3 regions of the Zavarzinia compransoris genome follow, and region 3 is predicted to be linked to each of the others. Evidence: riboswitches for the same ligand, from Rfam matches in the RefSeq annotation. Region 3 holds a riboswitch; each other region holds the start of a gene.
What was found. A riboswitch is a leader RNA that binds a small molecule or an ion and turns the genes downstream of it on or off. The one in region 3 is predicted to bind cobalamin.
Positions count from the first base shown of each region.

Region 1: linked by a shared signal. The riboswitch ahead of DKG75_RS13635 (energy-coupling factor ABC transporter permease) and the one ahead of DKG75_RS21755 (hypothetical protein) in region 3 are both predicted to bind cobalamin.
Region 2: linked by a shared signal. The riboswitch ahead of DKG75_RS19980 (ribonucleoside-diphosphate reductase subunit alpha) and the one ahead of DKG75_RS21755 (hypothetical protein) in region 3 are both predicted to bind cobalamin.

Region 1 covers NZ_QGLF01000003.1:616,898-624,201, forward strand. Annotated here, with positions in the region: gene DKG75_RS13620 (copper chaperone) at 291-986, shown strand; gene DKG75_RS13625 (SDR family NAD(P)-dependent oxidoreductase) at 943-1,698, opposite strand; gene DKG75_RS13630 (AraC family transcriptional regulator) at 1,836-2,726, shown strand; cobalamin riboswitch at 2,785-2,993, shown strand; gene DKG75_RS13635 (energy-coupling factor ABC transporter permease) at 3,031-3,708, shown strand; gene DKG75_RS13640 (flavin-containing monooxygenase) at 3,905-5,401, shown strand; gene DKG75_RS13645 (dihydrofolate reductase family protein) at 5,409-5,939, opposite strand; gene DKG75_RS13650 (VOC family protein) at 5,985-6,758, opposite strand; gene DKG75_RS13655 (hypothetical protein) at 6,925-7,269, opposite strand.
Region 2 covers NZ_QGLF01000006.1:63,311-70,614, reverse strand. Annotated here, with positions in the region: gene prpC (bifunctional 2-methylcitrate synthase/citrate synthase) at 1-689, opposite strand, end outside; gene DKG75_RS19980 (ribonucleoside-diphosphate reductase subunit alpha) at 815-2,602, opposite strand; cobalamin riboswitch at 2,779-2,986, opposite strand; gene DKG75_RS19975 (isocitrate lyase) at 3,206-4,825, shown strand; gene DKG75_RS19970 (malate synthase G) at 4,969-7,125, opposite strand; gene DKG75_RS19965 (hypothetical protein) at 7,188-7,304, opposite strand, start outside.
Region 3 covers NZ_QGLF01000008.1:62,691-69,994, forward strand. Annotated here, with positions in the region: gene DKG75_RS21735 (sensor histidine kinase) at 1-454, opposite strand, end outside; gene DKG75_RS21740 (response regulator) at 838-1,875, shown strand; gene DKG75_RS21745 (TetR/AcrR family transcriptional regulator) at 1,967-2,551, opposite strand; gene DKG75_RS21750 (alpha/beta fold hydrolase) at 2,630-3,436, shown strand; cobalamin riboswitch at 3,494-3,681, shown strand; gene DKG75_RS21755 (hypothetical protein) at 3,791-4,366, shown strand; gene DKG75_RS21760 (cobalamin-binding protein) at 4,366-5,163, shown strand; gene DKG75_RS21765 (AAA domain-containing protein) at 5,293-7,304, shown strand, end outside.

The DNA of each region.
Region 1 (7,304 bases), on a different contig from region 3:
GGTTGCGGTGCGGTGCAGCATCAACGCCGGATTCACCGGTGCGGTTTTCGGGGCCCGGACGGCGCTTGTCGTGAATGAACGGCGGTGCGGCTGCACGAAATGCGGCTTTGCCGGGGGCCGGCGCCGCCCGGCCCTTTTGCGCTGCCGCAAGGGCTTGCGGCGGTGCGTTTACGCCGGTTGGCGCCGCTCGTGCCCGACAGGCGCCGTTCGTGCACGGGGCCTTGGCCGGCCCTCGGGCCCGACGCCAAGACTGGGGCGACTTAAGACCTGAACCGGGGTGAGACGCCGCGATGGATCCGACGCGCGAAGAGTGTGCGGTTCAAAAGGGCCGGCCGGTGCTGCTGCTGTCCGGCCTCAGCCTGGCGGGCTGGACCTTGCTGGTCTTCGGCGAGCGCGGGCTGTTCCTGCCCGGGCTGTGCGGCCCGGGGGCCGGCGTCCTGCTGGACTGGGATTGGCAGCGCCTCGAATGGCTGCTGCTGCTGAACCCGCCGGGGGGGCTTGCCCTGTCGTGGAGCGTGATGCTGCTGGCGATGATGCCGCTGCTGCTGGCCGTGCCGCTGGGGCGGCCGGCAGCGGGGCCCGGCGACGTGGTGCCCTTCGTCGCCGGCTATCTCGCGGTCTGGCTGCCGGCGGGGGTGCCCCTGACCGTGGCGGCCCTCGCCCTCCATGCCGCGGCCGGGACCTGGGCCGTGGTGCCCGCGCTGGTCCTGGCCCTTTGCTGGCAGGGGACGCCGGCCCGGCGCGCCTGCCTCGAACGGTGCCGCTGCCGGCCGGGGGCGGGCGCCGGGGCGCTGCGCCTGGGGCTTGCGACCGGCGCCGCTTGCCTCGGCACCTGCTGGGCCCTGATGCTGGCGGCCATGGTGGCGGGGCCGTTCCATCTCCCCGCCATGGCCCTGTTCACCCTGGTCCTGACCGTCGAGCGGCTGGGGCCGGGGCCGGGGCTCAGAGTCCCTGGCCGCCGGAAACCTCGATCCGCTGGGCATTGACCCAGCGGTTGTCCTCGCCGAGCAGGGCGGCGATCATCGGGCCGATGTCGTCGGGCAGGCCGACCCGGCCGAGGGCGGTCATTTCGGCGAAGATCCGGTTGATCTCCGGATTGTCGCGCACCGCGCCGCCGCCGAAATCGGTCTCGATCGCGCCGGGGGCGACGGCGTTCACGGCGATGCCGCGCCCGCCCAGTTCCTTCGCCATATAGCGGGTCAGGACCTCGACCGCGCCCTTGGCCGCGGCATAGACGGCATAGCCGGCCAGCGAGACCCGGGTCAGGCCCGACGACAGGTTGACGATGCGCCCGCCATCGGCCAGCAGGGGCAGCAGGGCCTGGGTGAGAAAGAACACGCCCTTGAAATGGACGTTCACCAGACGGTCGAACTGCGCCTCGGTGGTGGTGCCGATCGGGGTCAGGTCGCCGTGGCCGGCATTGTTCACCAGATGGTCGAAAGTCTCGCGGCCCCAGGTCTCGCGCAGGCCTGCGCGCAGCCGGTCGGCGAAGCCCGGAAAGCCGGCGATATCGCCGGCATCGAGCGGGAAGGCCAGGGCCTTGCGGCCGAGGGCGGCGATTTCCGCGACCACCACCGCCGCCGCCTCGGCATTGTTCTGATAGGTGACGATGACGTCGCCCCCGCGCCGGGCGATATGCAGCGCGGTATTGCGGCCGAGGCCGCGGCTGGCGCCGGTAACGAGGCTGATCTTGGTCATGGCGTCGGTCTCCTCTGTCGCGTGACGGGATCACTATCGGCGGGCGGCGGTGCGCGCGGTTGCCGGAAGCTCGACAAGATTTGCCTGATCCTGCCAGGGGGGATGCGGGCGCGCGGGCGATGGCATAGGCTTCGACCATGACCACGCTGCTCGATACCGTCCGCCGCTATGCCGATGCCCATGCCGATGCCTCGGGCCTTGCCGCGACCCCCATTCCCGGTCTCGGCCTCGTCCGCGCCACGGCGCCCAGCGGGTTGCTGCATGCGATCTCGCGGCCTTTGGTGTGCATGGTCGTCCAGGGCGGCAAGCAGGTCACCATGGGGGCGGAGAGTTTCGCCTTCGCCGCCGGGGACAGCCTGCTGATCACCGCCGATGTCCCGACGGTCAGCCAGATCACCCGGGCCAGCCCGGTCGCGCCCTATTACTCCCTGGTCCTTGCGCTCGATCCCGCCCTGATCGTCGATCTCGCGACCGAGATGGGGGCCGCCCGGGTCGCCGATGCCGCCCCGGTCCGGGTCGAGCCGACCGATGCGGAAGTGGCGGATGCGGCGCTGCGCCTGATGAAACTCTTGGACCGGCCGGCGTCCCTGCCCGTGCTTCAGGGGCAGTTGCTGCGCGAAATGCATTATTGGCTGCTGGCCGGGCGCCACGGCACGGCGATCCGCCGGCTCGGCTGGGCGGACGGGCACCAGCAGCGGGTGGCGCGGGCGGTCGCCGTGCTGCGCGCCGATTTCGCCCGGCGCCTGCCGGTCGAACATCTGGCCGAGGTGGCGGGCATGAGCCCGTCCTCGTTCCACCGGCATTTCCGTGCCGTCACCTCGCTGTCGCCGCTGCAATTCCAGAAGCAGTTGCGCCTGATCGAGGCCCGCCGCCTGATGCAGGCGGAAGGGCAGAGCGCCGGCAGCGCCGCCTTTGCCGTCGGCTATGAAAGCGTGCAGCAATTCACCCGCGAATACGGCCGCCTGTTCGGCCTGCCGCCGGTGCGCGACGCCGAGATCGCCCGCCGCAAGGCGACCGCCGCCGCCTGAACCGCCGTCTTCCTCGCTTGACAGGCGGGCCGGCTTGGCCCCTGCTGTCCGCGCTTGTGGTTTCCGGCCGGCGGGTGGCCCCCGCCGACCGGATGAAAAGGGAATGGGGAAGGGCCCTTAGGCCCCAGCCCCGACCGCCCCCGCGACTGTGAGCGGCGAGCGTCCTTCCATCATGCCACTGGCCTTGCCGGGAAACCGGCCGGGCTGGGAAGGCGGAAGGCGCAGCGACCCGCGAGTCAGGAGACCTGCCACCGGCAAGATATCAACCTCGCGCCGTCGGGTGAGACGGCAAAGGAGATTGGACATGCATATCGAACCCGGCCTCGTCGAGGGCGGAAAGATCTGGCTGAGCTATGCGACCGCGGCGGGTGCCGGCGGTTACACGCTGAAGCTGGCCTATGACGCCGCCCGCGAGCGCGGCTTCGTCTCCCTCGGCCTGCGTGCCGTCGCGGCGACCGCCCTCGTCTTCTCGTTCTTCGAGCTATTGCCGCATTACCCGGTGGGCGTTTCCGAGGTGCACCTGATCCTCGGTTCCACCCTGTTCCTGATCCTGGGCGCGGCTCCGGCGGCGCTCGGCTTGGCCGCCGGGCTCCTGATCCAGGGGCTGTTCTTCGCGCCCTTCGACCTGCCGCAATACGGCATGAACGTCACCACCCTGCTGGTGCCGCTCTTCGCCCTCGGCGCCCTGGCGCGCAAGGTGATCGCGCCCGAGACGCCCTATGTCGAATTGCGCTACACGCAGGCTCTGGCGCTGTCGACCGCCTATCAGGCCGGGATCGTCGCCTGGGTCGCCTTCTGGGCCCTCTACGGCCAGGGCTTCGGGGCGGAGAACCTGACCGCGGTCGCCAGTTTCGGCGGCGCCTATCTTCTCGTCATCGCGATCGAGCCGCTGGCCGATCTCCTGGTCCTGGCCGGGGCCAAGGCGCTTCACGGCCTCAGGGGCCGGGGCATCGTCGAACGCCGCCTCTACGAAGCCGCCTGACCGCCCGGAACGGGCCGGGGGCCATCGGGGGCGCCCCCGGCCCCGTTCCAAACCTTTCTCATCCGACAAAATTCTATTTCAACTGACAAAATTGTGCGTATAGTGGCGCCGTGCCCGGCCCGATGGCCGAGGCCGTCGCGACATAACGGCGGATCGCGCCTTTAAGGCAAACCGCAGGGCCAGGATGGGGAAGAGAATGCCGACCGAGCATCTGGACGTGCTGATCGTGGGCGCCGGCCTGTCCGGCATCGGGGCGGCCTATCACCTCCAGGCCCATTGCCCGGGCAAGAGTTTCGCCCTGCTCGAAAGCCGCGAGCGCCTGGGCGGGACCTGGGACCTGTTCCGCTACCCCGGCATCCGCTCGGACAGCGACATGTATACGCTCGGCTATTCCTTCAAGCCCTGGACCGATGCCAAGGCGATCGCCGACGGCCCGTCGATCCTCCGCTACATGACCGGCGTCGCCAAGGACAACCATATCGCCGAGCGCATCCGCTACGGCCTCAAGGTCAAGGCCGCCTCGTGGTCGACCAAGGATGCCGCCTGGACCGTCGAGGCCGAACGCACCGCGACCGGCGAGACCGTGCGCCTGACCTGCAACTTCCTCTACAGTTGCAGCGGCTATTATAATTACGAAGCGGGCTTCACCCCGGATTTCCCGGGGCGGGACGCCTTCAAGGGCACCTTCATCCACCCGCAGCACTGGCCGGAAGGCCTCGACTATGCGGGCAAGAAGGTGGTGGTCATTGGCTCGGGCGCGACCGCGGTGACGCTGGTGCCGGAAATGGCCAAGACGGCGGGCCATGTCACCATGCTCCAGCGCTCGCCGACCTATGTCATCACCCGCCCGGGCGAGGACAAGCTGGCGAACAACCTGCGCAAATGGCTGCCGGCCCAGCTTGCCTATGGCATCACCCGGTGGAAGAACGTCGGCCTCGGCATGATGTTCTTCCAGCTCTCGCGCAGCCGGCCGGAAAAGGTGAAGCAGAAGATCATCGACCTGATCAGGCGTCAGGTCGGGCCGAATTTCGACGTCGAGAAGCATTTCACCCCGACCTACAAGCCCTGGGACCAGCGCGTCTGCCTGGTGCCGGACGGCGACCTGTTCAAGGCGCTGCGCAAGGGTTCGGCCTCGGTCGTCACCGACCATATCGAGACCTTCACCGAAACCGGCATCCGGCTGAAGTCGGGGCAGGAGATCGAGGCGGATATCATCGTCTCCGCCACCGGGCTGAAACTGCTGTTCATGGGCGGCATGAGCCTCAGCGTCGACGGCAAGGCGATCGACAACAGCGCGCTCTACAATTATCGCGGCATGATGTATTCGGACCTGCCCAACCTGGTCACGGCCTTCGGCTATACCAATGCCTCCTGGACCTTGAAGGCGGACCTGACCGCGGAGCGGGTCTGCCGCCTGCTGAACCACATGGACCGCCACGGCTTCCGCTATTGCGTGCCGCGCCTGAACGACCCGACGGTGACGGCGGAACCCTTCATCGATTTCTCGTCGGGCTATGTCCAGCGGGCGCTGCAGGATTTCCCGCGCCAGGGTTCCAAGCGGCCGTGGAAACTCTACCAGAATTATGCGCTCGACATCCTGTCGCTGCGCTACGGCAAGCTCGACGACGGCACGCTGGAATTCGGCGGCAAGCCGGCCGGCGCCACCCTGGGCGCCGTGCCGAAACAGGCCTGAGCCGCGATCAGGCCGGGACGTAGGTCAGCTTGACCGCGTCCGGGCCGATCAGGTCGCTGGCGACGAGGCGGAGCCGCGGCAGGGGGCCTGCGAAGAACGGCTTGCCCCGGCCCAGCACGACGGGGTGGAGATAGAGCCAGTATTCGTCGACCAGGCCAAGCCCGGCCAGGCTCTGCGCCAGCGCCGGCCCGCCGACCTCGATCTCCCCGGGAAGCCGGGCCTTCAGCCCGCGGATCGCCGCCTCGACATCATCCGCGATCAGGGTGGCATTGGGCCCGACCGCGGTCAGCGAGCGCGACACGACCCATTTCGGCTGGCACCGCCATGCCGCCGCGAAGTCGCGCAGGTCCGGTGTCCATTCGGGATGGTCTTCGTCCCAATAGCGCATGATCTCGTACAGGCGGCGACCGTATATGCTGCCGGTCAGGCCGCGCGCCTGCTCGATGAAGTGGCGGAACAGCACGGGGTCGGGCGCAAAGGCGTCGTGGTCGACATAGCCGTCCAGGGACAGGTTCATTCCGAAGACGAGCTTCGCCATGCCGTGAGGTCTCCCTTCCCCGGGGTCCGGCTGTATCGGGCCGCGTTACGCGCGCGGGCCGACCAGCGAGAAGAAGGCGCCCTGCGGATCGACGGCCTGGATGATCCAGACGCCGCCGGGCACTTCCATCGGCTGCTGCACGACGGTGCCGCCGTTCGCCGTCACCCGGGCCAGGGCGGCATCGATATCGTCGACCGCGATGTAGAAATTCCAGAACGGGTGGGGAATTTCCGGCGTCCTGGTCATGATGCCGCCGACCGCCTCGCCCGGGCGGGTGCGGAACAGCTGGTAGGTGCCCATGGGGCCCATGTCCATGCCCTCCGCCTTGCTCCAGCCGAAGACCTGTTCGTAGAAGGGGAAGATGGTCGGCTCGTCGCCGGCGAAAAGCTCGTGCCAGCCGATGCGGCCGGGGGCGATGTCCACCCCCGGCGCCTCGCCCGGTTCCGACCAGGCGATGATGCCGAAGGGGGCGCCCTGCGCGTCGGCGACGATGGCGAAGCGCCCGACTTCCGGGATATCGGCCGGCTCGCGCAGCACCTTGCCGCCGGCCGCCGCGATCGCCGCCGCCGTCTCGTCCGTATTCCCGGCCCCGACATAGACGGTCCAGCCCGGCCGCATGCCCGCGGCGCCATCCTCGTCCGGGATGGCCATGGCGCCGGCGACCATGGCCGCGCCCGCCGACAGCACGCGATAATCGACGCCGCCCGCACCGGCGGCGGCAACGGTCCAGCCCGTCACCGCGCGATAGAAGGCGAGGGCGCCCTCCAGATTGTCGGTCATCAGTTCGTACCAGACGAATTGCCCGTGAATCCCGGCCATGATGGCGTCTCCCTGTCGTTGCCGTCGTCGGAACGACGGAGGAGAACAGCCTAAGCCGACAGGAGAAAGACCGGACGATGAAATTTTTCCGCATCCCCGCCGGCGGCGGAAGGGGAGCCCGACCCTGCCCGGCTCCCCTTCCCCCTGTGCTCGCATCGAAGGCCGGTCAGGGGCCGCCGTCCCGGGCTTTCACCGCCGCGGCGGCCCGCCGGGCCAGGGTCGCGCCCTCCATCCCGGTGATCGCCGAGAGGATGCGTTGCCGGTCGGCGTCGGCCCCGTCGCCGCAGCCCTTGATATAGACGTAATGCAGCACGCCGTTCGAGCCGAGCGCATAGGCGGTCGGCGCAATGCGCAGCATTACCCCTTGGGAGACGGCGGTCTCCAGGTCCTTCAGTCGAGAGCGATGTAGCTCGGCCTCGCATTGATGGCGGAACAGAAAGCTGCCTTCCGTCCGGAAGTCGGCAATCTGGCCGCTGGCCGAGAGGATGATCGAATAGAGCAAGACATTCACGGTCTTGCCGGTCCTATCCGATCGCCTCCATCAGG
Region 2 (7,304 bases), on a different contig from region 3:
CCGCGCAGCGCGCCGATGGCGCCGGTGATGGCCGAGTAGACGTCCGATCCGGTGCCGGCGATGACCCGGCCGGTGAAGGTCGAGGCATTGAATTCATGCTCGGCATAGAGGATCAGGGACGTGTGCATGGCCCGCTCCCACAGCGCCGAAGGCTTACGCCCGTGCAGCAGGTGCAGGAAATGGGCGCCGATACTGTCGTCGTCCGTTTCGACCTCGATGCGGCGGCCGTTGGTCGACCAGTGGTACCAGTAAAGCAGCATGGAACCGAGGGAGGCCATCAGCCGGTCGGCGATGTCGCGCGCGCCCGGAATATTGTGGTCGTCCTTTTCCGGCAAGGCGCAGCCGAGCGCGGAGACCCCGGTGCGCATCACATCCATCGGGTGCGCCGAGGCGGGCAGGCATTCCAGCGCCTGGCGGACGTTGCTCGGCAACCCGCGCAGGGCTTTCAGCCGGGCCTTGTAGGCCTTGAGTTCGGCCATGGTCGGCAGCTTGCCGTGGACCAGCAGGTGCGCCACTTCCTCGAATTCGCAGCGCTCGGCAATGTCCAGGATGTCATAGCCCCGGTAATGCAGGTCGTTGCCGGACTTGCCCACCGTGCACAGCGCGGTATTGCCGGCGGCGACGCCCGACAGGGCCACGGATTTCTTGGGCTTGAAGGGGACTGCGGTCTCGGGCGCGATCGCGTTCATGGGACGTTTCCTGTTCCGAAGAGGCCTGTGGCCGCCATCTTCGGAAAGGTCGCCCCTTGCCGTGAATGCCTGAAATGGTGAGGATTTGCCGAAGCCGTCCTGCAAATCTGCGAAGTTTGCGAAGCCTATTGGCAGGCGAGGCATTCCTCATAGTCTTTCCGCGCCGGCGCCTCCAGCTTGCCGGCGAAGCCCGCGCGGCTGACCGATTTGGACCGGCAGTAGTAAAGGCTCTTGATGCCGCGCGCCCAGGCGGACCAATGCAGCATGTGCAGGTCCCATTTGTCGACATCGGCGGGGATATAGAGGTTCAGCGACTGGCTCTGGCAGATAAAAGGCGCGCGGTCTGCGGCGAGGTCGATCAGCCAGCGCTGGTCGATCTCGAAGGCGGTGCGGAACACGGCCTTCTCGTGCTCGTCGAGGGCGTCGAGATGCTGGACCGAGCCTTCGTGTTCAAGGATCGAGGTCCAGGTTTCCTGGGTGTCCAGGCCCTTTCCGGCCAGCAGGTCGGTCAGATAGGGGTTCCGCACCACGAAGGCGCCGGACAGGGTCTTGTGGTTGTAGATATTGGCTGGGATCGGCTCGATACAGGCGGATGCCCCGCCGCAGATGATGCTGATCGAAGCGGTGGGGGCGATGGCGATCTTGTTGCTGAAGCGGGCCTTCAGGCTGCGTTCGGCGGCATCGAGGCAGGCGCCGCGCTCCTCCGCCAAAAGGACGGAGGCGGCATCCGCCTCGCGCCGGATCTGCCGGAAGATGCGCATGTTCCACGACTTCGCCATGGCGCTTTCGAAGGGGATGCCCTTCGCTTGCAGGAAGGAATGAAAGCCCATGACCCCGAGCCCGACCGAACGCTCGCGCATGGCGGAATATTTCGCCTGCGCCATCGTCTCGGGTGCGCTTTCGATGAAACTGGTCAAGACATTGTCGAGGAAGCGCATGACATCCTCGATGAAGCCTTCCTCATTGCACCATTCGTCGTAAGTCTCGATGTTCAGGGACGACAGGCAGCAGACGGCGGTGCGCTCCGCGTCGCGGTGGTCCGTGCCGGTGGGCAGGGTGATTTCCGAGCAGAGGTTGGAGGTCGAGACTTTCAGCCCCAGGTCGCGCTGGTGGCGGGGCAGGGCCTTGTTCACCGTGTCGATGAAGAGGAGATAGGGCTCGCCGGTCTGCAACCGGGTCTCCAGGATGCGCTGCCACAATTGGCGGGCATCGACATGGCGCAGCACCGCCCCCGATTTCGGGCTGATCAGCGGGAACATCTCGCCCGTCTTCACCGCCGCCATGAAGGCATCGGTGATGTTGATGCCATGGTGCAGGTTCAGGCCCTTGCGGTTGAAATCGCCGGACGACTTGCGGATTTCGAGGAATTCCTCGATCTCCGGGTGATGCACGTCGAGATAAACTGCGGCCGAGCCCCGGCGCAGCGAGCCTTGCGAGATCGCGAGGGTGAGCGCATCCATGACATGGATGAAGGGAATGATGCCGGAGGTCTCGCCGCAGCCCTTCACCGCCTCGCCGATGGAACGCACCCGGCCCCAATAGGTGCCGATGCCGCCGCCGTTGGAGGCCAGCGCCACATTCTCGTTCCAGGTCTCGACGATGCCGTCCAGACTGTCCGGCACGGAATTCAGGAAGCAGGAAATGGGCAGGCCGCGGGTCGTCCCGCCATTCGACAATACGGGCGTCGCCGGCATGAACCACAGGTTCGAGATGGCGTCATAGAGCCGCTGGGCATGGTCCACATCGTCGGCATAGGCACAGGCGACGCGGGCGAACAGGTCCTGGTACGATTCGCCCGGCATCAGGTAGCGGTCGTCCAGCGTCGCCTTGCCGAAAGCGGTGAGCTTGGCGTCGCGGGCGCGCACCAGCGTCAGGTCGGCCGGCCGGGGCGGCTGCGCCAGGGGGCGGGGCAGGGGGGCGACGCGGGGCGCGGGCCGCGCGGCGGGAAGCGGGACGAGATGACCGTTGTGGTCGAAATCATAGGCCGGCAGCGACACGTTCGATCCCCTCCTGATCGGTGGGGCGCCGGGATGCCATGGGCAGGGCTTATCCGCCCGCCGACGGCCATCCGCCCGGGACACCCCGCCCGTGGACAATCATCGGCATGGCAGGTCTCCTGGCTCGCGGGTCGTCGCCTTGCCCCGCCTTCCCGGGCCGGACGGTCCAGTGGCGTATCTTGGGCAGGCTCGTCGCTTACAGTTGCGGGGGCAGCTTCGGAATCGGGGGATTCCCTTGACCGAATTCCCTCTTAGCCCCGGATCTTGTGATTCCGGGGAACCATGCTGCGGACATCTTGTGGCCGGCGGGGGAGAGTCGTCAAGCCGCGCCTGGGCGGCCCGATCTTGACAGGATTTACCACGATTGTTTCCGGGCGGTCAGGTCTTTGACAAATTTACCTTTATTTTCAAATGGTTGTCTTTAACGGGGCGGGCCGCCCGCCTAGCATCGCGCCAGGTGTCGGCCCAGGACCGGGGCCGATACACCCCTTCCCGACGCGATCCGCGAGGAGCCCCCCAATGTCCAATCGCAAATCCTATGCCGACCTCGTGGCCGAGGTCGCCGCGCGTTACCCCTCGGGCCAGACGCCCGGCGGCGTCTCGGTCGACGATATCGTCCAGCTGAAGGTGCAGAATACCTATGGCACCCATCTCGACATCGCGCGCGGGATGGCCGGCGTCATGCGCCGGGACATGGCGGCCTATGATGCCGATGCCGGAAAATTCACCCAGTCGCTGGGCTGCTGGTCGGGTTTCCATGCCCAGCAGATGATCAAGTCGGTGAAGCGCCTGCGCGGCACGGCCAGGGGCACCTATGTCTATCTGTCGGGCTGGATGGTGGCGGGTCTCCGCAACCGCTGGGGTCACCTGCCCGACCAGTCGATGCACGAGAAGACCGCCGTCGTCGAATTGATCGAGGAGATCTATGTCTCGCTGCGCCAGGCCGATGAAGTGGCGCTGAACGACCTGTTCAAGGACCTGAAGGCGGCGCGGGCCCAGGGCGATGCGGCGGCGGAGGCCAAGGCGATCGCGGCGATCGACGGTTTCGAGACCCATGTGGTGCCGATCATCGCCGACATCGATGCCGGCTTCGGCAACGAGCATGCGACCTATCTCCTCGCCAAGGAAATGATCAAGGCCGGCGCCTGCTGCCTGCAGATCGAGAACCAGGTCTCTGACGCCAAGCAGTGCGGCCACCAGGACGGCAAGGTCACGGTCCCACGCGAGGATTTCATCGAGAAGCTGCGTGCCTGCCGCCTCGCCTTCGAGGAATTGGGCGTGGACGAGGGCGTGATCGTCGCCCGCACCGACAGTCTGGGCGCCGGCCTGACCCAGAAGGTGCCGGTCTCGCAGGTCCCGGGGGATCTCGCCGCCGAATACATCAAGTGGCTGAAGGTGGAGCCGATCACGGCGGACAAGCCGATCCGCGAGGGCGAACTGGCCCTCTACCAAGGCGGCCAGTTCGTGCGCCCGCAGCGCCTGCCGAACGGCCTCTTCCCCTTCAAGGAGGGCACGGGCAAGCAGCGGGTGGTCGAGGATTGCATCGCCTCCCTGACCCAGGGCGGTGCCGATCTCCTGTGGATCGAGACCGACACCCCGAATGTGGACGAGATCGCCGGCATGGTGAACGAAATCCGCAAGGCCGTGCCGAAGGCGAAGCTGACCTACAATAATTCCCCCAGCTTCAACTGGACCCTGAACCTGCGGAGGCAAGTCCGCGCCCAATGGCTGAAGGACGGCAAGATCGCCGAGACCGATTACCCGGACGGCAACGAGCTGATGAAGGCGGATTTCGATGCCACCGACCTCGGCCGCGAGGCGGATGCCCGCCTCCAGCGCTTCCAGGCCGATATTTCGGCCCGCGCCGGCGTCTTCCACAATCTCATCACCCTGCCGACCTTCCACCTGACGGCAAAGTCGATGGACGAACTGTCGCGCGGCTATTTCGGCGACGACAAGATGCTGGCCTATGTCGCCACCGTGCAGCGCGAGGAAATCCGGCGCGGCGTCTCGGCGGTGAAGCACCAGCATGAAGTGGGCTCGGACCTGGGCGACAGCTTCAAGGAAATGGTGTCGGGCGAACGCGCGCTGAAGGCGGGCGGCCATGCCAACACGATGAACCAATTCGCCGCCGAGTAACCCGGCGAACGACAAAAGGCGCCGCTCCCGAAAGGGGCGGCGCCTTTTTCATGCCCTAGGAATGCCGGCGGCGACGGTGGTGATCATCGCCGCCGGCGGCCGCGATACCGCCCGCCATGACCGGGCCGTATCGCGACGGGTTGCTAGCCCTTGGCGACGAGGCGCCACTTGTGCAGCAGGGGTTCGGTGTAGCCGCTCGGCTGCTCGCGGCCCTTGAACACGAGGTCGAGGGCGGCCTGATAGGCGACACTCCCCTCATAGGCCGGCACCATGGGCTTGTAGAGGGGATCGCCCGCATTCTGGCCATCGACGACGGCCGCCATGCGCCGGAAGGTCTCGTGCACCTGATCCGCGGTCACGATGCCGTGATGCAACCAGTTCGCCATATGCTGGCTGGAGATGCGCAAGGTCGCCCGGTCTTCCATCAGGCCGATGTCGTTAATATCCGGCACTTTGGAACAGCCGACCCCCTGGTCGATCCAGCGCACCACGTAGCCGAGGATGCCTTGCGCGTTATTGTCCAGTTCCGCCCGGATCTCGTCCGGCGACCAATTGGTGTCGGTGGCGACCGGGATGGTCAGCAGGGCATCCAGCACGTCTTCCGACTGGCCTTCCAGCCCGGCCTGGATCTCAGCCACATCGACCTCGTGGTAATGCAGGGCGTGCAGGGTGGCGGCGGTCGGCGACGGCACCCAGGCCGTGTTGGCCCCGGCCTTCGGATGGGCGACCTTCTGCTTCAGCATCTCGCCCATCAGGTCCGGCATCGCCCACATGCCCTTGCCGATCTGCGCCTTGCCGCGCAGGCCGCAGGCAAGGCCGGTCAGGACATTGTTCCGCTCGTAGGCCGAGATCCAGGCGGATGACTTCATCGCGCCCTTCCGCACCATGGGCCCGGCTTCCATCGAGGTATGGATCTCGTCGCCCGTGCGGTCCAGGAAGCCCGTGTTGATGAAGGCCACCCGGTGCTTGGCCGCCGCGATGGCAGCCTTCAGGTTCACGGTCGTCCGGCGTTCCTCGTCCATGATGCCGAGCTTCACCGTATAGGGGGCGAGGCCGGCCAGTTCCTCCGCCCGGCCGAAAAGCTCGTCGGCGAAGGCAACCTCTTCCGGCCCATGCATCTTCGGCTTCACGATATAGATCGAACCGGCGCGGGAATTGCGCAGGGGGCCCGTGCCCAGCAGGTCGTGCCTGGCGATCGTGACCGAGACCACCGCATCCAATATGCCTTCCGGGATTTCGCTGCCGTCTTCGAGCAGGATCGCCGGGTTGGTCATCAGGTGGCCGACATTGCGGATGAACATCAGCGAGCGGCCCGGCAGGGTGAGCGTGCCGCCGCCCGGCGTCGCATAGGTCCGGTCCGGGTTCATGGCGCGGGTGAAGCTCCGGCCAGCCTTCGCCACCTCTTCCGTCAGCGTGCCCTGCATCAGGCCCAGCCAATGGCCATAGGCGACGACCTTGTCCGCCGCATCGACCGCGGCGACCGAATCCTCGCAGTCCATGATCGTGGTCAGCGCCGCTTCCACCAGCAGGTCCTTGACCCCGGCGGGATCGGTGCTGCCGATGGGATGGGTCTTGTCGATCTGGATTTCGATGTGCAGCCCGTTGTTGACCAGCAGGATCGCGGTGGGCGCCTCCACCGGGCCGCTGTAGCCGACATATTGGCCGGGATCGGCCAGGCCGATCTCGCCGTCGCCCATGACGGCGACCAGGACGCCGCCGGCGATGGCATAGCCGCGGGCATCCTTGTGGCTGCCGCCGGCAAGCGGGGCGGCGAGGTCGAGAACGTCGCGGGCATAGGCGATGACCTTGTCGCCCCGGGCCGGGTTGTAGCCCTTGCCCTTCTCGGCACCGCCGGTCTCGGGAATGGCATCGGTGCCGTAGAGGGCATCGTAGAGACTGCCCCAGCGGGCATTCACGGCATTGAGGGCATAGCGTGCATTCATCACCGGCACGACGAGCTGGGGCCCGGCCTGGGCCGAGATTTCCGTGTCGATGCCCGTGGTCTCGATGGCGACATGATCGGGCACGGGGGCGAGATAGCCGATCCCGGAAAGGAACGCCTTGTAGGCGGCAAGGTCGCCCTTGCCGTTCGCCCGGTGCCAGGCGTCGATCTGGGCCTGGATGTCGTCGCGCTTCGCCAGCAGGGCCTTGTTCTTCGGGGCGAGGTCATGGGCGATGGCGTCGAGGCCGGCCCAGAAGGCCCCGGCCTCGATGCCCGTGCCCGGCAGGGCCCGGTCCTCGATGAAGGCGGCAAGCTCGGCCGCGACCTGGAGACGATGGCGGGTAACGCGGGATGTCATGGGCGATCCTCAAAAAAAAGCCGCCGGGGTGGGGGCCCCGGCGGCAGTGCGCGAAGAATGGGTCAGCGGGCGCGATTGAGATTGACCACCGGGCTCATCTGGTCCGCCCAGCGGCCGTCGCCGGAATGGACCCGGTCGGTCCGCTTGATCTCGACGATGGCGCCGGCAGCCATGGCCTT
Region 3 (7,304 bases):
CGTCCGCCTCCTCGCGCAGGCGCATTTCCCGGTTGCGATTGGCTTCCGCCCGTTCCAGCAGTTCGACCAGTTCGCCGCGGTGCTGTTCGTCGAAGGGCCGGCCGCTCCATACCTTGCCGACGCCGACATAGCCGCCGTCGTCGACCGGGCTGCCGGTCAGGGTGAAATTGACCACCGAGCCGTCGCGCTGCACGAAGCTGAGGGCGATATCGCGCAGGGGCGCGATCCGGCCGAGCAAGGCCCCGAGCGCTTCGCCCTGCGCCGGATAGAGGGTTCGCTGCGCCAGCCGGTCGAGCCGGGCGCCGCGCAGCAGCTGGATGACGGAGGGATCGCAGGCGACGTCGAGGGGCGACGCCTCCTCGACCCGGAGATCGGGGCCGCTGCGCCAGGTGAAATCGGCGGCAAGGCTGAGCAGGTCCGGGGGATATGCCCGGGCATCGGCTACATCCGCCATCCTCAGGCCTCCCAACGGCGGGCGCGCGTGCCGAAAGCCGCTTTGTCGACCGTCATTCGTGCTTCGAACGTCACTGCGCGAATCTTCACAGTCCAGTCCCCTGTCCCTCATGCAGGCGCCAGCATAAGGGCGGATGGTGAATGGGGCGTAAATATCTCCTGTTTCGGCGCCGTCGAAAATTACAATGTAGCGACACAGCGGCGTAGCGAATCAGTCGGATTTGGGGCCGTTTGCCATTTGTTTACAATGCTTGGGCATAGTCTGCCCCACGACGAGGCGATGAGCGCCGGCGTCGGCGCCCTTCGGATGAATTCGCTTCCATTCTGCGGCCGAACGGGCATAAAGGTTTCATGTCCGCCCAAATGGGGGAGGTGGGTTCACCGATGACGCCGGGACTGAATCGTTCGCACACAATCGCAACCCCTGTCTATGTGATCGACGACGATGCCTCGATCGTCGAGGAAGTGGGCGATTTCCTGAAGCTCAAGGGTTTCGTGGTCCATGCTTTCTCGGTGCCGGCGGAAGCGTTGGAACGCATGCTGGTGGAGGCGGAACCCTTTCTGGTGGTCACCGACATGCAGATGCCGGGGCTAAGCGGGCTCGATCTGGTGCGTGAACTGCGCCATTTCGGTGGCGCTCCGCGGGTCTTCGAAACCATCCTGTTCTCCGCCTTCGCCGATCTCGACCGGGCGATCAACGCCCTGAAGCTCGGCGTGCTGGACTTCCTGGTGAAGCCGGTCGATCTCGACCAGCTGGTCGCCGCGATCTATCGCGCGGCCGAGGCGCTGGATCAGCGCCGCGAAGTGAAGACCAACGACCGCGATCTTTCCGCGCAACTGGCCGAAACCCTGGCCAAGGCCAAGGAACTGACCTCGACGATCGAGAATGCGGCGGTCCGCCTCTCGCGCGAAGCGGTGTCGCCCACGCCGGTGACCGCGATGCCGCGGCTGGCGCCTGCCGCCATGCCCCAGGTGCCGGCGCCGCAGCCGGTGCACCGGCTGGTGATCAACCCGCCCCGCACGCTGCCGAGCCAGGCCCCCGAAGAAAGCGAAATGCTGCACCGGATCAAGGCGCTGCAGGCCGCGCGCCGGTTCCGGGACAAGCTGCTGCCGTCCTGCGTCGACGGCGACGCCAATTGGGAAATCCTGCTCTATCTGATCGAGCAATCCCTGTTGCACCGGGTGGTTTCGGTCACCAGCGCCTGCCATGCGACGACGCTGCCCTCGACCACCGCCATGCGCAAGATCGACGAACTGGTCTCGACCGGGTGGCTGCAAAAGCGGCCCGATCCCTCGGACCGCCGCCGCACCCTGATCGCGCCGACCGATCTCTGCCGCGACCGCATGCGCAATTATCTCCTCGGCCTGCCGGTCAATATCGGCACGCCCGGCTTCGAATCGCCGGTGCCCGCGCTGGCGTGACGCCTGCCTGCGCCGCCCTCCCCGCGGGGGCGGCCGCTTTCCGACCCAAGCGATAGCGCGGCCCCGCCCCGGTCACCCCGGGGCGGCGGGGTCAGTGCGGGATGGCGAAGGCCTGCGCCAGCCGGCGGGCCAGTTCCTGGCGGCTGTCGGCTTCGGCGAGCCCCATGTCCCTCAACTCGCCCTCGACATGGGCATCGGCCAGCCGCTCGATCGTCAGCAGGCTGAACGCGAGTTCCGTCCCGCCGGTCTGCGCCAGCTGCGGAAACCGCTGCCGCAGGCGTTCGACCTGGGCCAGCCGGCTCGCGGCCCGGGCCGCGCGGACGCGCGGATCGGTCAGGGTGAGGGCGCGCAGGGTGCGCCGGAACATCAGCGAGCCGCGGTGATGCCGGATCAGGACGTCGGCCGCATCGATCGCCCGGTCGGTCGCGGCGAAGGCCGCCGCTTCCGCCCCGACCCAGCGTTCGTAGACCGCGAGGAAGATGGCGAGCTTGTCGGGAAAATGCCGATAGAAGGTCTGCGGCGCATAGCCTGCGCGCCGGGCGATCCGGTTCGTGTTCGTCTGCTCGAAGCCGGTCTCTTCGAATTCCCGCGCGGCCGCGTCGAGCAGGGCTGCGCGGGTCTCTTCGGGCCGCCGGGGCTTGGCCGGGCTCTTCGGGGGCTCAAGGGCGTTGGTCACTTGTCGGTGGGCTCCATTAAGTGATATATATATCACATGATAAGGCGGGCACGGGCCGGCGCCGAGGAGAAGAATCCGATGCCACTCGACCATATCCAAGCCGCGGGCGCGACCATCGCCGTCAGGACGCAAGGGGCGGGACCGGCGATCCTCTGCCTTCACGCCACCGGCCAGGGGGCGCGAGACTACGACCGTTTCGCCGAACGGATGGGTGACCGTTTCACCGTTCTGGCCCTGGACTGGCCGGGCCATGGCGACAGCCCGGCGGAAGCGGCGCCGGCCAGCGCCGCCCGCTATGCCGGGATTCTCGCCGGGGCGGTGGCTGCCTTGGGGCTGTCGCGCGTCATCGTCATCGGCAATTCCATCGGCGGGGCGGCCGCGATCAGCTATGCCGCCGCTCACCCCGACCGCGTCCGGGGCCTGGTGCTGTGCGATTCCGGGGGGCTGGCGCCGGTCAATCTCGTCGCCCGTCTCTATTGCCGCCACATGGCTCGCCGCTTTGCGCGTGCCGCCGCCGGCGACCGCCGCTTTCCCGACTGGTTCGCCCGTTATTACCGGACGATTCTGCCCGCGCCGGCCGCCGATTGGCGCCGCGACGAGATCGTCGCCGGCGGCCCGGCCGTCGCCGGCATCCTGGCCCAGGCCTGGGAAAGTTTCGCAAGGCCGCAGGCGGACCTGCGGCACCTCGTGCCGGCGCTGGCCATGCCGGTATTCTATGCCTGGGGCCGCAAGGACCGGACGCTGCGCTGGTCGTGGTCGAAGGCTGCGGCGCTCAAGGCGCCGAACCGCCGGGTCCAGCTTTTCGATGCCGGCCACGCGGCTTTCCTGGAGCAGCCGGACGAATTCGACCGCGCCTTCGCCGGCTTTGCCGGTGCCTGCCCCTGAAGCGGGCCACCCCGGCGGCATGGCGCGGCGATCTTGACAGCGGCGGCGCTTTGGCCGCCAGATGATCGCCTTCCCGGTGCCCGCTCGGCGGGCGAAGAGGGAAGCCGGTGCAAATCCGGCGCTGCCCCCGCAACTGTAAGCGGCTAGCCCGAACCGAACATGCCACTGGATCCGCCCGGGTCCGGGAAGGCCGGCCAGGGCGGCGATCCGCAAGCCAGGAGACCTGCCGTGAAGACCAGTCGTCGGGCGGGGTGTCCCGGCGGTGGCGTCGCCGCCGGCCTCATCCCGGCCGTGCGCCGTCGCCCGCTTTCCCCGCCCGCTATATCGCCCATGCGTGGGGAAAGAGGTGATCTCATGAGTGTTTCGTCCCTTCCGTCCGGTGGCGCCCTGGCCGGCCTGTCCGCCCGCAGCCGCAGCCTGCTGTGGCTCGGCTTCATCACCCTGGCCGGTGCGGCCTTCTCGCTGGTGCTGGCCTGCGCGACGCCCTTCGCGGCCCTTGCCGCCATTGCCGCGCTCAATCTGTCGCGCCGCGATGCGGTGTTGGCGGTCGTCCTGGCCTGGGCGGTCAATCAGGCCATCGGCTTCGGCCTGCTGTCCTATCCCCATGACGCCTCGACCTATGCCTGGGGCGGCGCCATCGGCATCAGCGCGCTGCTGTCGCTGGCCGGTGCCGTCGCGGCGGCGGGCCTGCTGGCGCGCCGCCATGCGCTGGTGCGCGGGCTTGCCGGCTTCGTTGCCGCATTCGTCGTCTGGCAGCTTGCGCTCTATGCCTCGGCCCTGGCCATCGGCAACGGCGAGGGGGCGTTCAGCGCCGCCATCGTCGGCTATGTCCTGCAGATGAACGTGCTGGCGCTGGCGATCCTTGCCGTCGTCCATCAGGCGGCGATCTCGCTCGGCCTCGTCGCCCGGCCAGTGCCGGCCTTCGCCTGATGGCCTTTCCGCCGGAAAGGATTGTCTGCCTGACCGAGGAGACGGTGGAAACCCTCTATCTCCTCGGCGCGGAGGACCGCATCGTCGGCATCTCCGGCTATTGCGTCCGCCCGCCGGCGGCCCGGCGCGACAAGCCCCGGGTCTCGGCCTTCACTTCTGCCGACATGCCGAAGATCCTGGCCCTGAAGCCGGATCTGGTGCTCACCTTCTCCGATCTCCAGGCGGCGATCGTGGCCGATCTGGTGCGCGCCGGCATCGCCGTTCACGCCTTCAACCAGCGCAGCATCGCCGGGATTCTGGACATGATCCGCCTGCTCGGCGCCATGGTCGGGGCAGGGCCGCGGGCCCTGGCCCTGGCCGACGGCTTCGCCCGCCGCATCGATGCGGCGAGGGCGGCGGCGGCCCGGCTCGACCATCGTCCCCGGGTCTATTTCGAGGAATGGGACGAGCCGATGATCAGCGGCATCGCCTGGATCTCGGAATTGATCGAGGCCGCGGGCGGTGTCGACGTCTTCCCCCATCTGGCCGGCCAAGGCGCCGCCCGCGACCGGATCGTCACCGCGGAACAGGTGGTCGCGGCCGCGCCCGAGATCATCGTCGCCTCCTGGTGCGGCAAGAAGTTCCGGCCGGAGAAACTGGCGGCCCGGCCCGGCTTCGAGCGCATTCCCGCGGTCCGCGACGGCCGGCTGCACGAGATCAAGGCGCCGGTCATCCTCCAGCCCGGCCCCGCGGCGCTGACGGAAGGGCTGGATGCCCTGTGCCGCCTCATCCTGCCGGAACGCGCCGCCCCGCTTTGACCCCGCCGCGGGGCGGTTTGCCGCGCCCGGTTGTAAAACCAGGATACTCTGCTACGAGAGAGTGGTTATGGTTGCACCCGGCCGGCCCCGGAAGGGGCAGGCCGGCGGTGGTCGGGTGAGAGGTTTGTCATGGTCAAGGCTGATCTGTCGGTGCTGCGCTATTGGCGCGCGGCCGTCGCGGACAGTGCCGCCGGGGAGGCGTGCCTGACGCCCAAGGCCCTGGGCGAATTCCAGGCGCTGTCGCGCGCGGAGGCGGAAAGCGGCCGTCTGAGCCGCGACACCATCGAGGTGCTGTTCGCCGGCGTGCCGAAGAATCAGTCGCGCGTCGCCGTCTCCTATCGCCCTCTTCATGTCCGCCGCCGGGTCAGCCATGCCCGGTCGCGCGGCGACGGGCTGCCGCTCGAGGTCGCCCCGGTCGTCACCGAGGCGGCGGTGACGCGCGCGGGCCTGATCATCCCGATGCGCAGCGTGATCGCGCGCGATATTCTCGATCCGCTGCCGCGCGGGGCCTTTTCCATCGGCAGCGTCGCCGATCTCGACCGTTTCCTGACCGCCCGGCCCTTCCCGGCCGGCGAGGGGCGCGACGACCTGTGGCCGCGCCACCAAGCCTATTGGCGCCAATTGATGGCCGAGGCCGGCGGCAATTGGCCGGAAGCGGACGACGACTATCAGGCCGTGGGATGGGGCTTGATCCGCCCCGCTGCGGACAATGCGCAGACCGTGAAGCAGATCCTCGCCCTCAGCGACGTCCTGATCCGGGAGCAGCCGGCGGCGCCGCTGCTGGCGAATTTCGCCCGCAGCACCCCACGCCCGCTCGAACCGGCGCTCGCGGGGCCGTTTCCCCTGGCCGAACGGCTTGGCCATGCCAACGGCGATTTCCCGCTGGCCGATCACCAGCGCGAAGTGCTGGCGCATCTGGCCCGGGCCGGCGACGGCGAGATCCTGGCGGTGAACGGCCCGCCCGGCACCGGCAAGACCACCATGCTGCTGTCCGCCATCGCCGGGGAATGGGTGCGCGCGGCCCTCGAAGGGGGCGAGCCGCCGCTGATCGTCGCCGCCTCGACCAACAATCAGGCGGTCACCAATATCATCGACGCCTTCGGCAAGGATTTCGGCCGGGGCGAGGGGCCCTTTGCCGGCCGCTGGCTGCCGGAGATCCAGAGCTTCGGCCTGTTCCTGGCCTCGAAAAGCCGGGAGGGGGAGGCCGCGGCGAAATACCAGACCGAGCGTTTCTTCGACAAGCTGGAGACGGCGGATTATCTGGCCCGCGCCCGCGCCGCCTATCTGCGCGCGGCCCGGGCCGCCTTTCCCGGTCTTGAACCCTTGGATGTGCCGGCGGCGATCGACGCCCTGCACGGGCTGATGCGGGAGGAACAGCGGACGCTGGCCGAGGCGGACGCCACCCACGGGGCCATGGTGCAGATCGAGGCCGCGATCCGCCAGGACCTGGGCGAGGCGCCCGAGGCCGCACTCGCCGAACGGCAGGCCGCCCGCACCCAGGCCGAGGCCGAGGGCGCCGCCGCCGCCGCCCTGCTGCACAAATGGGAGGGCTGGCTCGCGTCCGAGCCCCTGTTGCAATCCCTCTTCGCCTTCCTGCCGCCGGTGGCGCGGAAGCGCGGGCTGCGCGCCCGGCTCTTCCTGCGCGAAGCCGGGGCGGACGAGGCCGTCCTCGCCGAGACGCGCGCCGATGCCATGGAGGCCCGCCTGAAGAATCAGCTCCGGGATCGAGCGGAGAAACAGAGGGAAGCGGCGGAGCGCCACCAGCGGGCCATGAACGCGCTGGCGGCGCGCGACGCCCGGTCCGCCGCGTGGCGGGCGCTGGCGCAACGCCTTGCGGGGGAAAGCGGCGATGTCCCGGGCGTCGTCGCCCTCGACCGCCTGGCGGATTGCCGGCTGCGATTCCGGCTGTTCCTGCTCGCCACCCATTATTGGGAGGGCCGCTGGCTGCTGGCGATGGAAGAGGCGCTGCCCGCGCTGCAACGCCAGCAGCAGACCGGGCGGGGCGCCAATGATCGCGCCATGGTCGAACCCCAGTGGCGGCGGCGGATGATGCTGACCCCCTGCGCCGTCTCCACCTTCGCGACCCTGCCGGGCAAGATGACCTGCCGCGATGATCGTTCGGGCAGCTTCCGCACGGAGTA